Regions from separate parts of the Variovorax sucrosi genome, predicted to be linked through region 1. Evidence: riboswitches for the same ligand, from Rfam matches in the RefSeq annotation. Region 1 holds a riboswitch; the other holds the start of a gene.
The links. Region 1 has a riboswitch for S-adenosylhomocysteine ahead of ahcY (adenosylhomocysteinase). Riboswitches for the same ligand answer to the same signal wherever they lie in the genome.

Region 1 (7,209 bases):
GGTGCTGCACGACCTCGAACTGCAGTTGCCCGACGGCGCCCAGCAGCATCGGGCCGCCGATTTCGGGACGGAAGACCTGGATCGCGCCTTCTTCGCCCAGCTGCGCCAGGCCCTGCTGCAGTTGCTTGGTGCGCAGCGGGTTCTTCAGGATCACCGTCATGAAGAGTTCGGGTGCGAAGAAGGGCAGGCCGGTGAACATCAGGTTCGCGCCGTCGGTGATGGTGTCGCCGAGCTGCACGCCGCCGTGCGTGGTGAAGCCGACGATGTCGCCCGCATAGGCCTCTTCGACCGCCTCGCGGCGCTGGCTCATGAAGGTCACGACGCTGGTGGGGCGCAGTTCCTTCGAGGTGCGCTGCACCTTGAGCTTCATGCCCGGCGTGTACTTGCCCGACGCCATGCGGACGAAGGCGATGCGGTCGCGGTGGTTGGCGTCCATGTTGGCCTGCACCTTGAAGACCACGCCGGCGAAGTCCTTGTCCTCGGGCAGGATCTCCTTCACCACCGGCTGACGGTTGACCAGGGTCGTGCTGATGCGCGACTGTGGCTGCGGCGCGAGGTCGACCAGCGCATCGAGCACTTCCATCACGCCGAAGTTGTTCACGCCGGAGCCGAAGAACACGGGCGTCTGCTTGCCGGCGAGGAAGGCTGCACGGTCCCAGCTCGGCGAGGCACCGGTGGCCAGTTCCATGCTGTCCATGGCCGATTCGAAGTCGGCGCCGAAACGCTTCGTCAGCGTGTCGCGATCGCTCAGCGGGATGGTTTCGAAGTCGTCCGACAGGCGTTCCTTGCCCGACTCGAACACCGTCATCGCCTGCGTGCGCAGGTTCATGATCCCGCGGAAGCTCTTGCCCTGACCGACCGGCCAGGTCATCGGCACGCAGGGCATGCCGAGCTCGCGCTCCACCTCGTCGAGGATGTCGAGCGGCTCGCGCACTTCGCGGTCCATCTTGTTGACGAAGGTGATGATGGGCGTGTCGCGCTGGCGGCAGACCTCGATCAGCCGCCGCGTCTGCGCTTCGACGCCGTTGGCCGCGTCGATCACCATCAGCGCAGAGTCCACCGCCGTCAGCACGCGGTAGGTGTCTTCCGAGAAGTCCTTGTGGCCGGGCGTGTCGAGCAGGTTGATCACGTGGTCGCGGTACAGCATCTGCATGACCGACGAGGCCACCGAGATGCCGCGCTGCTTTTCGATCTCCATCCAGTCCGACGTGGCATGCCGCGTCGCCTTGCGCGCCTTGACCGAGCCTGCGATCTGGATCGCGCCCGAGAACAGCAGCAGCTTCTCGGTCAGCGTGGTCTTGCCGGCATCGGGGTGGGAAATGATCGCGAAGGTGCGACGGCGGCGGGTTTCGGATTCGAAGGTCATGGCGTGAACGCGGGGCGCGCGAAGAACAGTGAGCGCGTGGCGCTCACGGCGCGGCGGCTACGCAAAGCCGATGATTTTAGCGAGCGCACCCGGTCCGGGTGGGCGTCGGTCTTGCGTCGGCGGCGGGAAGCCGCCGCCGACACCTCAGGGGCCAGTCCAGCCGAAGTAGGCGACGCCTTCGTACTGGTACTGCGACAGCGTTTGCTGCACGATGTCCCGTTCGCTTGCGTTGATTGTGTAGAAGTGCGTCTGCGCTTGCGGACGGTAGAACCGGAACATCGGTGTTGCGGCCGCAGTCGGCGAGGTGTTCGCGTACCAGGTCACGCCCTCGTACTGGTACCAGGGAAGGCTGGCCTGCACCTGCGCGCGTTCCTGATCGTTGATCGTATAGAAATGCGTTCCGTTGCGGGTGTTGAAGAACCGATGTACCGGGCTCGTGCCAGCGGCCTGGGCGCCAAACGCGAAGAAGGCCGGACCTTCGTAGTTGTAGTTGCGCATCTTGGTGATGACCAGATCGCGTTCCTGCACGCTCGATGTGTAGAAATGCGTATCCGTGGCCTTGTTGTAGAACCGATAGACCGCCGTGCGCTGTGTCGTCGACGGAATGTTCAGCCATTGTTGCAGCGAGGCGTTGAACGCCAGGTCGAAGCGCCCGTAGACGTCCGGGCCAATCGGGTTGCTGCAGGCGGAGGAGCCGCCGAGCAGTTGGCCCACCAGATAGTCGTTGCCGTTGAGGCGCTGGAACAGTCCGGAGCCGCTGCTGCCGCTTTCAGTCACGCCTTGCGACCAAGTGACCGAGTGAAAGCCTGCGTTGCTCTGGTTCGACGAGATGCAGCTGGTCGTGCTGCAGTTGGCGGTCCCAAGGTAGGTGCCGACGCTGTACTTCTGCAAGTCGCCATGCGGATGATGTACCCCGTACACCTGGTCGTACAGACCGAGCCCGAAGGGACTCGAGCCGGCAAACACGGCGCCGGCCGGCGGTTGCGAGTTCAGGCGCATGAACGAGGTATCGGTCGCGGCCGCCGCGTAGAGCAGCGTCGCGCCGGAAGTCATCGCGACCGCCGCGGGGTTGACCTGCGTGCTGTTGCAGCTGGCGGAGCGGTAGAACCAGAGCGTGAAGAGCGTCGATGCCACCGTCTGATTGGAAATGCAGTGGTTGGCACTCAGGAAGTACGGGGTGCCGGTCGACATGCGGTCGTTGAGCAGCGTTCCGGTGCACACGTAGTTGGCGCCGTCCTTCATGAAGTCCATCAGGGCGGCTGACTTGCTCACGCCGTCGTACTGTGTCGTGCAACTGACATCCAGATTGCAGCTGCCAGCCTCGCCGACCTTCTCCAGAGTGCCGGACTTGCGAATATCGACGCTGACATGGGACAGCAGTGGAACGGCCACGCGGACCTCCGCTGTCGCTGCGTTCGCAGGCACCTGAATTTCGATCGTGAGCGCTTCACCGCCCAGATTGGGCGACCAGTAGATGCGTGCGTTGTCGCTGGTGTCGCCGGCATCGAGATTGCGCTGGATCACGGTGAGAATCTCGTGCGCAGAGATCTCGTACATCTTGGTGTCGGCGTCGCCATAGAAGCGGACCATGGTCCCCGGCGGCAGGCTTTCCACGCGCAGTCCCAGGCGGACGCCCTTGGCGCCGGGCGACGAGAAGCGCAGGGCGGTCGACTTGCCACCGTCCTCGGCCGGCGACCAGCCCATCGCAGCAGTTGTCGCGCCCGTGGTGGACGTGTCCGCCACCGGACGGGCGACGCCGATCCGTCGGGCGATGCCGAAGATCGCCGGGGCTGACTTCAACAGATCAGCACTGTCGGTCGGCAGCGCCGGGAGCAGCACTTGACGCGGCACGGGGCGGCCTGCGGTCGGCCGGTCCTTGAACGGGTCGACGTCGCCTGCGGCGCCTTCGGCGGTCTGCACCTTGGACGCAATCAGGGCCGGCTCGGTGAGGGCCGTTGTGCTTGAAGTTGCCGCCTGCGTAGACGTGCCGGTTGCACCGGACGGCGTGCTGTCGCCGCCGCCGGCTCCGCACCCTGCGATGAGCACCGACAGTGCCATCGCCATCCCCCAACCCATCCTGAACTTGCGCTGCATGCTTCCGCCAATTTGAAATGCTTAGACCGAAGATTTTCCAGTGGCCTCCCGAAGCCGCGTGGCGCGGTGGCAGAACGATTTCGAACGGCGTCTCCGGTCGTGCAATTTGTCACAGTTCGGCAGCACAACCGTCGCGGCTGACCGACACTCGATCGATGGGCGTCGCCTGACCGAGATTTCGACGGCTTTGAAGCGGCGCCGTGCGAGGCGGTTAAAATCCTTCTTCCGAGGAGCGTTGCAGCGCCATCAGGCGTGAGGCTCGGACCCCATCGCAACCACGCTCATCCGCTGTTCTCGCGGTGAGTCCATTTCCGGTCGAACCTCCCGAGTGCAGCGGCAGTCGTCAAACCAGCTTTGGAGTTCTCATGAACGCTGTTCTCAAGCCCACCCCCGTCGCCAATGCCGACCAAGCCATTGCGGACCTGTCCCTTGCTGCCTGGGGCCGCAAGGAAATTCGCATCGCCGAAACCGAAATGCCTGGCCTCATGGCCATCCGCCAGGAATTCGCCAAGGGCCAGGCGCTCAAGGGCGCGCGCATCACGGGTTCGCTGCACATGACGATCCAGACGGCGGTGCTCATCGAGACGCTGCAGGCCCTCGGCGCCGAAGTCCGCTGGGCTTCGTGCAACATCTTCTCGACGCAGGATCACGCCGCTGCCGCCATCGCTGCCGCCGGCACGCCGGTGTTCGCGATCAAGGGCGAGTCACTGACCGACTACTGGGACTACACCCACGCCATCTTCGATTTCGGCCCCAAGGGCTCGAAGGGCGAAGGCCCGAACATGATCCTGGACGACGGCGGCGATGCCACGTTGCTGATGCACCTGGGCCAGCGCGCCGAGAAGGATCAATCGGTGCTCGCCAACCCGACCAGTGAGGAAGAACGCATCCTCTACGCCGCGATCAAGGCCAAGCTGGCCGTGGACGGCACCTGGTACACCCGCAAATCGGCCGAGATCATTGGCGTGACCGAGGAAACCACCACCGGCGTGCACCGCCTGAACGAGATGTCGGCCAAGGGCACGCTGCTGTTCCGCGCCATCAACGTGAACGACTCGGTCACCAAGAGCAAGTTCGACAACCTCTACGGCTGCCGCGAATCGCTGGTCGACGGGATCAAGCGCGCAACCGACGTGATGATCGCCGGCAAGGTCGCCTGCGTGGCCGGCTACGGCGACGTGGGCAAGGGCTCGGCACAGGCGCTGCGCGCGCTGAGCGCTCAGGTGTGGGTGACTGAAATCGACCCGATCAACGCCCTGCAGGCCGCGATGGAAGGCTACAAGGTCGTGACCATGGAGTACGCCGCCGACAAGGCCGACATCTTCGTGACGACCACCGGCAACAAGGACGTGATCACGCACGACATCATGGCCGCGATGAAGGACCAGGCGATCGTCTGCAACATCGGCCACTTCGACAACGAGATCGACGTTGCTTCGATCGAAAAGTACGAGTGGGAAGAGATCAAGCCGCAGGTCGACCACATCACCTTCCCCGACGGCAAGAAGATCATCCTGCTGGCCAAGGGCCGCCTCGTGAACCTGGGCTGCGGCACCGGCCACCCGAGCTTCGTGATGTCGTCGTCGTTCGCCAACCAGACCATTGCCCAGATCGAACTCTTCACCAAGCCCGACGCGTACGAAGCCGGCAAGGTCTACGTGCTGCCCAAGCACCTGGACGAGAAGGTCGCCCGCCTGCACCTGAAGAAGGTCGGCGCGATGCTGACCGAACTGACGGACGCGCAAGCTGCCTACATCGGTGTCGACAAAGCGGGTCCGTACAAGGCGGACACGTACCGCTACTGATTGCGCGGACGTGAAAGACCTCCATGCTTCGCATTGCGGTGCGAGCGCGCTTGGGGCGGCCCGGCGCTTCGCTCATGCGTGCTGATCAATTGTTGGTGGAACGCGGCCTGGCAGCCTCGCGCTCCCAAGCCGTCCGCCTCATCGCGGGCGGACTGCGCTGGCGCGATGCCGGCAGTGGCGCCGACTGGCGCAGCGTCGGCAAGAACCGGGACGACATCCCCGAATCGGCCGAGCTCGAACTGGTCGATGCGGCCGAGTCGCGTTACGTGTCGCGCGGCGGACTGAAGCTCGACGGCGCACTGGCTGCGACGGGCATCGACCCGTCGGGCCGCCGCTGCCTCGACATCGGCCAGTCGACCGGTGGCTTCACCGATTGCCTGCTGCAGCACGGCGCCGTGCATGTGGTCGGCATCGACGTGGGCCACGGCCAACTGCACGACCGCATCCGGGCCGACGAGCGGGTGACCGCGATCGAGAAGATCAACGCGCGTGCGCTGACGGCCGACGATTTTCCCGAGGACGAGAACACCGCCTTCGATCTGATCGTCGGCGACCTGTCTTTCATCTCGCTCACGCTGGTGCTGCCGGCCGTGGTGCCGTTTCTTGCGGCCGGCGGCGACCTGCTGATGCTGGTCAAGCCGCAGTTCGAGCTGCAACCGGGGCAGGTGGGCAAGGGCGGCATCGTGCGCGACGACGCGATGTACCCGATCGTCGAGCAGCGGCTGCGCGACGCCTGCGCCGCGTTGGGCCTGCGCGTGGTGCGTTGGCTCGACAGCCCGATCGAGGGCGGCGACGGCAACCGAGAGTTCTTCATCCATGCCGTTCACGCCGACGGCCACGCAGGAGCCGCTCATGCGACTACCCCTGAGCTTTGAGTTCTTCCCGACGAAGACGCCCGAAGGCGCGGTCAAGCTGCGCGGGGTGCGCCAGCAGCTCTATGCCATGCGGCCCGAGTTCTGCTCGGTCACGTACGGCGCTGGCGGCTCGACGCACGAAGGCACCTTCGCGGCGGTGCGCGAGATCCTGGAAGAGGGCGTCGACGCCGCCAGCCATTTCTCGTGCATCGGCGCAACGAAAGCCACCGTGCGGGCACAACTGCACGAGCTCAAGGCGATGGGCGTCAAGCGCCTCGTGGCCTTGCGCGGCGACCTGCCCAGCGGCTATGGTGCCGGCGGCGAATTCCAGTACGCAAGCGACCTGGTGGCCTTCATCCGCGAAGAAACCGGTCGCGACTTCCACATCGAGGTGGCCTGCTACCCCGAGGTGCATCCCCAGGCCCGCTCGCCCGAGGCGGACCTTCGCGCCTTCGCCGCCAAGGTGAGCGCCGGCGCCGACTCGGCCATCACGCAGTACTTTTTCAACGCCGATGCGTACTTCCGCTTCGTCGATGAATGCAGCAAGCTGGGCATCGCGACGCCGATCGTGCCCGGCGTGATGCCGATCACCAGCTCGACGCAGCTCATGCGCTTTTCCGACGCCTGCGGGGCCGAGATTCCACGCTGGATTCGGCTGCGCCTGCAGAGCTACGGTGACGACACGGCCTCGATCCGGGCCTTCGGCCTCGATGTGGTGACGCGTCTCTGCGAGCAGCTGCGCGACGGCGGTGCCCCCGCGCTGCACTTCTACACGATGAATCAATCCGTCGCCACGCTCGCCTTGGTGGAGCGGCTCGGCGCCAACACATGAGTTGGGCCGCTGCCGGCGTGCGCTGGCGTGTGGGCGGTGCGGCTCTGCTCGCCGGGCTGCTGGCGGGCTGCACGGTGCCGCCGCAGCGGGGCCAGGACGAGGCGCCGCCCAGCCTGAAGCCGCTCACCCGCGAGCTGGCCGTGCCCCCGGGGGCACGCCCACGCTCGGCGGTGCCGTCGGTGCGCTACGACCTCTTCTCATCGGACAAGGACGAACTCCCGTCCGACGATGGACTGCCGGGCGATGGGCCACCGAAGA
Region 2 (7,209 bases), on a different contig from region 1:
CGGTCAGCGGCGCATGGCCGAGCAGGTGGCCGGCACACTGGCGGCCGCCACCCTCGGCAAGACCGACAGCGATGAGGGCGACGGTCCGGCCGACCCGCCGGTGCGCGCCATCGCGGTGATCCAGGCCGGCACCGGCGTCGGCAAATCGCTCGCCTACTGCGCGCCGGCCATCGCGCTGGCGCTGGCGCGCAACACCCGCGTCGTGATCTCCACCGCCACCGTGGCGCTGCAGGAGCAACTGGTCCACAAGGACCTGCCGGCGCTCGCCAAGCTGATGCCGCAACCCTTCCGCTTCGCCCTGGCCAAGGGCCGCGGGCGCTACGTCTGCCAGTTGAAGCTGGAACGCCTGACCGGGATGATGGCCGAGCCCGACGGCGACGAGGAAGAGGGCGAGGACGACCTGTTCGCCGACGACGACGCGGTCACACAGGCCCGTCCCGCGCGGCCTGCGCACGAAGTGGAGGCTCGCCTCCGGTTCTACACGGGCGTCGCGCAGACGCTGTCGAGCGGCGCGTGGGACGGCGACCGGGACACCCTCGACACCCCGCCGGCCGCCGACGCCTGGCTACCGATGGCGGCCGACGCCGCGTCCTGTACCGGCAAGCATTGCCCATCGTTCAACCAGTGCGTCTACTACGAGCGCCGCAAGACGCTGGTCGGCGCGCAGGTGGTCGTGGTCAACCACGACCTGCTGCTGGCCTCCATCGGCAACCGCCAGTTGCCCGAGCTGGACAACTGCCTGCTGGTGCTCGACGAAGCGCACCACCTGCCGGCCACCGCGCTCGCGCAGTTCGGCTGCCGCATGGACCTGGGCCGCCACGGCTGGGTCGAACGCCTGGCGCAGCGCGCGGTGCGGGTGGGCGTGCGCTTCGAGGTCACCGAGGTGGCCGACGTGCCGATGCACGCCGCGCAGATGCGCCAGGCGCTGCAGGAGACCGAGCGCCTGGTGATGGATCTGTACGGCGACGGCCTGAAGTCCGACCTTGCCGGCCCGGCGGGCCTGCCCGGCCGCGGCCCCGCGCGTGCGCGCCTGCCGCTGGGCGCATTGCCCGAAGCGCTGCAGGGTCCGCTGGGCCGGGTGGCGCACCACGCGTCGGGCTTCCTCGACGCCCTGCGCGTGATCGCCAGCGCCCTGCGCACCGAGATGCGCGAGCAGCCCGCGATGGCCCGCAAGCTGTCGACCATGTACGCCCAGCTCGGCGCGCTCGCCCCGCGGCTGGAGCAGACGCTCGACACCGCCCAGCTGCTGCTGCGCGACGCCGCGCCCGACGCGGTGCCGGCCGCCAAGTGGTTCACGCTGCAGGTCGACGGCGACCAGGCCACGCTGCAGGCGCACGCCAGCCCGCTGCTGCCCGGCGCGACGCTGCGCCACCACCTGTGGAACAAGGTGCGCGGCGCGGTGCTGACATCCGCCACGCTCACCAGCTGCGGCCACTTCGATTTCTTCCTGCGCGAGTCGGGCCTGCATGGCGACGATGCCGCGACGACGCTGGAAGTGCCCAGCCCCTTCGACTACGCCGCCCAGGGCCGGCTGATCGCCGTCGAGACCCGGGCCGACCCGCGCGATGCGGCCGGCTACGTCGCCGAGATGGTGCAATCGCTGGTGCGCGACCTGGCCGAGGTGCGGCACGGCGCGCTGGTGTTGTTCACCTCGCGCGATCAACTGCGCCAGGCCGTCGAGGCGCTGCCCGCCACGCTCAAGCCGCGCGTGCTGCTGCAGACCGCCATGCCGCGCCAGCAACTGCTCGCCACGCACCGCCATCGCGTGGCCGAGGGGTTGCCGTCGATCGTCTTCGGCATGCAGTCCTTCGGCGAAGGGCTCGACCTGCCGGGCAAGCTCTGCGAATCGGTCTTCATCGCCAAGCTGCCCTTCGCGCCGCCGGACGATCCGGTCGGCGAGGCGCGGGCCGAGTGGCTGCGAACGGTGGGGCGCGATCCGTTCACCGAGCTGGTGGTGCCGGCAACGGCCATTCGGCTGGCGCAGTGGGTGGGGCGGGCGATTCGCAGCGAGGAGGACCGGGCCTCTGTGTACTGCTACGACCGGCGGCTGGTGCGGACTTCGTATGGGCAGCGGTTGTTGAAGGGATTGCCGCCGTTTTCTTTTTCTACGGTGCGGGTGGGGGATGGGGTCACTGCGTAGAGCGCCCGGCAGGCGGTGCGGGCCGGGCGAGCCCGGTGCGCCGGCCGCTTCGCGGCTTCCCTGCGGTGCTCGCGCCATCGGCTGCGTCGCAGAACTCGCTGCGCTCACTTCGTTCTCTTCGCTCAAACAGCTGCGACGAGTCAGATGTTGAAGCGCGCTGCGCGCGCAGCCGATGGCGCTGCGCTCCTCGGCGGCGCACAGGGGATCGCCCGGCCCGCACTGCCTGCCGGGCTTGGGGGCGCGCGACGATTGCGCTCGCCGGAGAAGGATGCACCGCGCGCCGACGCCCCACGCCACACCGAAACCCTCACTCCAAACAAAGCCTACTAAAATCGACGACCCCGAGGAGCGTTGCAGCGGCACCCCCGCCAGGCTCGGGTCCTTCCCCGCAACGACGCTCACCTGACCATCGCGAATCCAGGTGAGCCCATGTCCGAACCGTCTTCCCCAGCCGTCACGTCCGTTCCCCCGATGAAGCTGTCGGGCCTCGAGCCCGTGCGCATCGGCGACGGCACGCTGTTCGTCAACATCGGCGAGCGCACCAACGTCACCGGCTCCAAGGCCTTCGCGCGGATGATCCTGAACGGCCAGTTCGAGGAAGCGCTGGCCGTCGCGCGCCAGCAGGTCGAGAACGGCGCGCAGGTGATCGACATCAACATGGACGAGGCCATGCTCGACAGCAAGGCGGCGATGGTGCGCTTCCTGAACCTGATCGCGTCGGAGCCCGACATCGCGCGCGTGCCGATCATGGTCGACAGCTCGAAGTGGGACGTCATCGAGGCAGGTCTCCGCTGCATTCAGGGCAAGGGCATCGTCAACTCGATCAGCATGAAGGAAGGCGAAGACCAATTCCGCCACCATGCCAAGCTCTTGCGCCGCTACGGTGCCGCCGCGGTGGTCATGGCCTTCGACGAGAAGGGCCAGGCCGACACCTACGAGCGCAAGGTCGAGATCTGCCAGCGCGCCTACCGCATCCTGGTCGACGAGATCGGCTTTCCGGCCGAGGACATCATCTTCGACCCGAACATCTTCGCGGTGGCCACCGGCATCGAGGAGCACAACAACTACGCGGTCGACTTCATCGAGGCGACGCGCTGGATCAAGCAGAACCTGCCCGGCGCCAAGGTGTCGGGCGGCGTGTCGAACGTGAGCTTCAGCTTCCGCGGCAACGACCCGGTGCGTGAAGCCATCCACACCGTGTTCCTGTACCACGCGATCAAGGCCGGCATGGACATGGGCATCGTCAACGCCGGCATGGTCGGTGTGTACGACGACCTCGAGCCGGTGCTGCGCGAGCGCGTCGAAGACGTGGTGCTCAACCGCCGCCCCGATGCGGGTGAGCGCCTGGTCGAAGTCGCCGAGACCGCCAAGAGCGGCGCCAAGGACGAGAGCAAGCGCAACGACTGGCGCGGCACGGCCGATGCGCCGGTGAGCGTGGGCGACCGGCTCAGCCACGCGCTGGTGCACGGCATCACCGAGTTCATCGTCGAGGACACCGAAGAGGCTTACCAGGGCATCCTCGCCAAGGGCGGCCGGCCGCTGCACGTCATCGAAGGCCCGCTGATGGACGGCATGAACGTGGTCGGCGACCTGTTCGGTGCCGGCAAGATGTTCCTGCCGCAGGTGGTGAAGTCGGCCCGCGTGATGAAGCAGGCGGTGGCGCACCTGCTGCCCTACATCGAGGAAGAGAAGCTGCGCGACGAGGCGGCGGGCCGCGACGTGCGCACCAAGGGCAAGATCATCATCGCCACGGTGAAGGGCGACGTGCACGACATCGGCAAGAACATCGTCACCGTCGTGCTCCAGTGCAACAACTTCGAAGTGGTGAACATGGGCGTGATGGTCCCGTGCCACGAGATCCTCGCGCGCGCCAAGGTCGAGGGCGCGGACATTGTGGGCCTCTCCGGCCTCATCACGCCGAGCCTGGAAGAGATGCAGTACGTGGCGGGCGAGATGCAGCGCGACGACCATTTCCGCATCAAGAAGATCCCGCTGATGATCGGCGGCGCCACCACCAGCCGCGTGCACACGGCCGTGAAGATCGCGCCGCATTACGAAGGCCCCGTCGTCTACGTGCCCGATGCGTCGCGCAGCGTGAGCGTGGCGCAGTCGCTGCTCTCCGACCAGGCGACGAAGTACATCGACGAACTCAACGCCGACTACGACAAGGTGCGGCTGCAGCACGCCAACAAGAAGCAGGTGCCGCTGTGGCCGCTGGCCAAGGCGCGGGCCAACAAGACGCCGATCGACTGGACGAGCTACACGCCGCCGGTACCGAAGTTCATCGGCCGCCGCGTGTTCAAGAACTTCGACCTGACCGAGTTGGCCAGGTACATCGACTGGGGGCCGTTCTTCCAGACCTGGGACTTGGCCGGGCCGTTCCCCTCGATCCTGAAGGACGAGGTCGTGGGTACCGAAGCGGTACGCGTCTACGCTGACGCGAAACGCATGCTGCAGCGCCTGATCGAAGGCCGCTGGCTCAGCGCGAGCGGCATCGTCGGCTTCTGGCCGGCCAACACGGTGAACGACGACGACATCGAGCTCTACACCGACGAGACGCGCAGCGAAGTCGCGATGACTTGGTACGGCATGCGCCAGCAGACCGAAAAGCAGGCGATCGACGGCGTGATGCGACCGAGCCGCTGCCTGGCCGACTTCGTCGCGCCCAAGGACAGCGGCGTGAAGGACTATGTCGGCATGTTCGCGGTCACCGCCGGCCTGGGCGTCGAGAAGCGTGAGAAGTTCTTCATCGACGACCTCGACGACTACTCGGCCATCATGTTCAAGGCGCTGGCCGACCGGCTGGCCGAGGCCTTCGCCGAATCGCTGCACCACCGCGTGCGCACCGACCTGTGGGGCTACGCCGCGGACGAAGCCTTGAGCAACGAAGACATGATTGCCGAGAAGTACCACGGCATCCGCCCCGCGCCCGGCTACCCGGCGTGCCCCGACCACAGCGTGAAGCGCGAGATGTTCGAGGTCATGCAGTGCACCGACATCGGCATGACGCTGACCGAGAGCCTCGCGATGACGCCGGCGGCCAGTGTGAGCGGCTTCCACCTGAGCCATCCGGCATCGACCTACTTCAACGTCGGCAAGATCGGGCACGACCAGTTGGCCGACCAGGCGGCACGCCGTCGGCTGCCGGAGAGCGAACTCGAACGCCTGCTGGCACCGAACCTGTAGCACACGAGCAAGCGCCGCCCATCGACAAGCCTGGGCCGGCCGACGGCCGCGTCTGAGCGCCTAGCGTGATTTGCCGTGAGCCGCTGCGCGCTTGCGTGTCGGCATCGGCTTCAACTCGTGCGGCTGCAGCACGAAATCGCTGTTGCCCGTCAGCATCTCGACCGCGAGATCGATGAAGGCGCGCACCCGCAGCGGTTGCGCCACCCGACTGCCGTAGTAGACGTACAGACCCAGGTGGTCCGTTACATGCGGCGTCAGCAACGGCACCAGTTGCCCGCTGCGCAGCAGCGGTGCCGCCGTGGCACCGATCAACTGGCCGATCACCTGGCCTGCCAGCACCGCACGAATTTCCAGGTCGACGTCGTTGGTGCACAGCGCCGGCGCGATGTCGCGCGCAACGATCTGGTCGTCGACCTTGAATTCCCACGGCATCAGCTTGCCGCTGGTCGGGTGCCGGAAGCAGCTGCAGCGGTGCTGTGCCAGGTCGTCGATGTGGTGTGGCGCCCCGAAGCGCGCGATGTAGGCCGGCGCAGCGCACACCACCAGCTGTACCGGCATCAGCCGCCGCGCGATCAATCCGTCTTGCGGCGCGAGGCCGCTGCGGAATCCGACATCGACGCGTTCTTCGACCCAGTTGCCGACGCGGTCGTCCAACTGCACGTCGGGTTCGATCTGCGGATGCTGCGCGCAGAAGGCTTCGAGCACCGGCCAGAGGACCTGCAGCATGGTCGCGCGCGGCGCCACGATGCGCAGCGGCCCGGCGATCTCTTCGCGCCCTCGGCGCGCGTTGCGCAACGCGCGCTGCAGCGTGCTCAGGCCGGGCTGCGCAGCCTCGAGGAACTGGCTGCCTTCCTCGGTGAGGCTCAGCCGCCGCGTGGTGCGATGGAACAGCCGCACGCCCAGGTGCGATTCGAGCTGCGCCAGCGCCTGGCTGGCCGCCTGCGGCGTGATCGCCTGCGAGGCGGCGGCCTGCCGCAGGCTGCCCAGCTCGGCGGCCTGGATGAAGGTGGTGATCGCGCGGAGTTCGTTGAAGGCCATGGACGGATTATCACGATTGACTTGTGGATGAAGCGAGTGAATGTGGGCTATTCCGTTGCGGATGCAAAACCTACATTTCCTCCATCGCATCCCTTCATTACCTGCTTTCAAAGGAAACCGACATGACTGCAACGAACGAATTCCAACGCGTCTGGCTGATCACCGGCGCATCCCGCGGCCTCGGTGCCCGCATGGCCGAAGCCGCACTCGCCCACGGCGACGCGGTGGTCGCGACCGCCCGCAATGCGGCCGACGTGGCCCAACGCTTCGGCAACCATCCGGCGTTGCTGGGCGTGTCGCTCGACGTGACGGACGAGGCCCAGGCCGCGCGCGCCGTCGAGGCGGCCATCGCCCGCTTCGGCCGCATCGACGTGCTGATCAACAACGCCGGCTTCGGCCTGCTCGGCGCGGTGGAAGAAGCCACGGCCGACGAGGTGCGCAAGCTCTACGAGACCAACGTGTTCGGCCTGCTGAACGTGACGCGCGCCGTGTTGCCGTCGATGCGCGCGCGCCGCAGCGGCCACGTGCTCAACCTCTCGTCGCTGGGCGGCCATCAGTCCGGACCCGGCTTCGGGCTGTACTGCTCGACCAAGTTCGCGGTCGAAGGCATCAACCAGGCGCTGCACAAGGAACTGGCGCCGTTGGGCATTCACGTCACGGCGGTCGAACCGGGCTACTTCCGCACCGAGTTCCTCGAAGGCAATTCGCTGGCCGTCTCGCCAAAGTTCATCGCCGACTACGAAGGCACGTCCGGCCAGGTGCGCATCGCCGCACGGAGCATCAGCCTCAACCAGCCGGGCGACCCGGTGAAGTTGGCACAGGCGGTGATCCGCCTCGTCGAGTCG

Region 2: linked by a shared signal. The riboswitch ahead of metH (methionine synthase) and the one ahead of ahcY (adenosylhomocysteinase) in region 1 are both predicted to bind S-adenosylhomocysteine.

What each region holds. Positions count from the first base shown of each region.
Region 1 is NZ_JBPJZU010000003.1:80,344-87,552, forward strand. It holds gene ACSFBE_RS06320 (peptide chain release factor 3) at 1-1,366, opposite strand, end outside; gene ACSFBE_RS06325 (serine protease) at 1,511-3,460, opposite strand; S-adenosyl-L-homocysteine riboswitch at 3,682-3,750, shown strand; gene ahcY (adenosylhomocysteinase) at 3,826-5,265, shown strand; gene ACSFBE_RS06335 (TlyA family RNA methyltransferase) at 5,340-6,140, shown strand; gene metF (methylenetetrahydrofolate reductase [NAD(P)H]) at 6,118-6,951, shown strand; gene ACSFBE_RS06345 (septal ring lytic transglycosylase RlpA family protein) at 6,948-7,209, shown strand, end outside.
Region 2 is NZ_JBPJZU010000010.1:26,180-33,388, reverse strand. It holds gene dinG (ATP-dependent DNA helicase DinG) at 1-2,140, shown strand, start outside; S-adenosyl-L-homocysteine riboswitch at 2,480-2,547, shown strand; gene metH (methionine synthase) at 2,612-5,326, shown strand; gene ACSFBE_RS19300 (LysR family transcriptional regulator) at 5,387-6,364, opposite strand; gene ACSFBE_RS19295 (oxidoreductase) at 6,487-7,209, shown strand, end outside.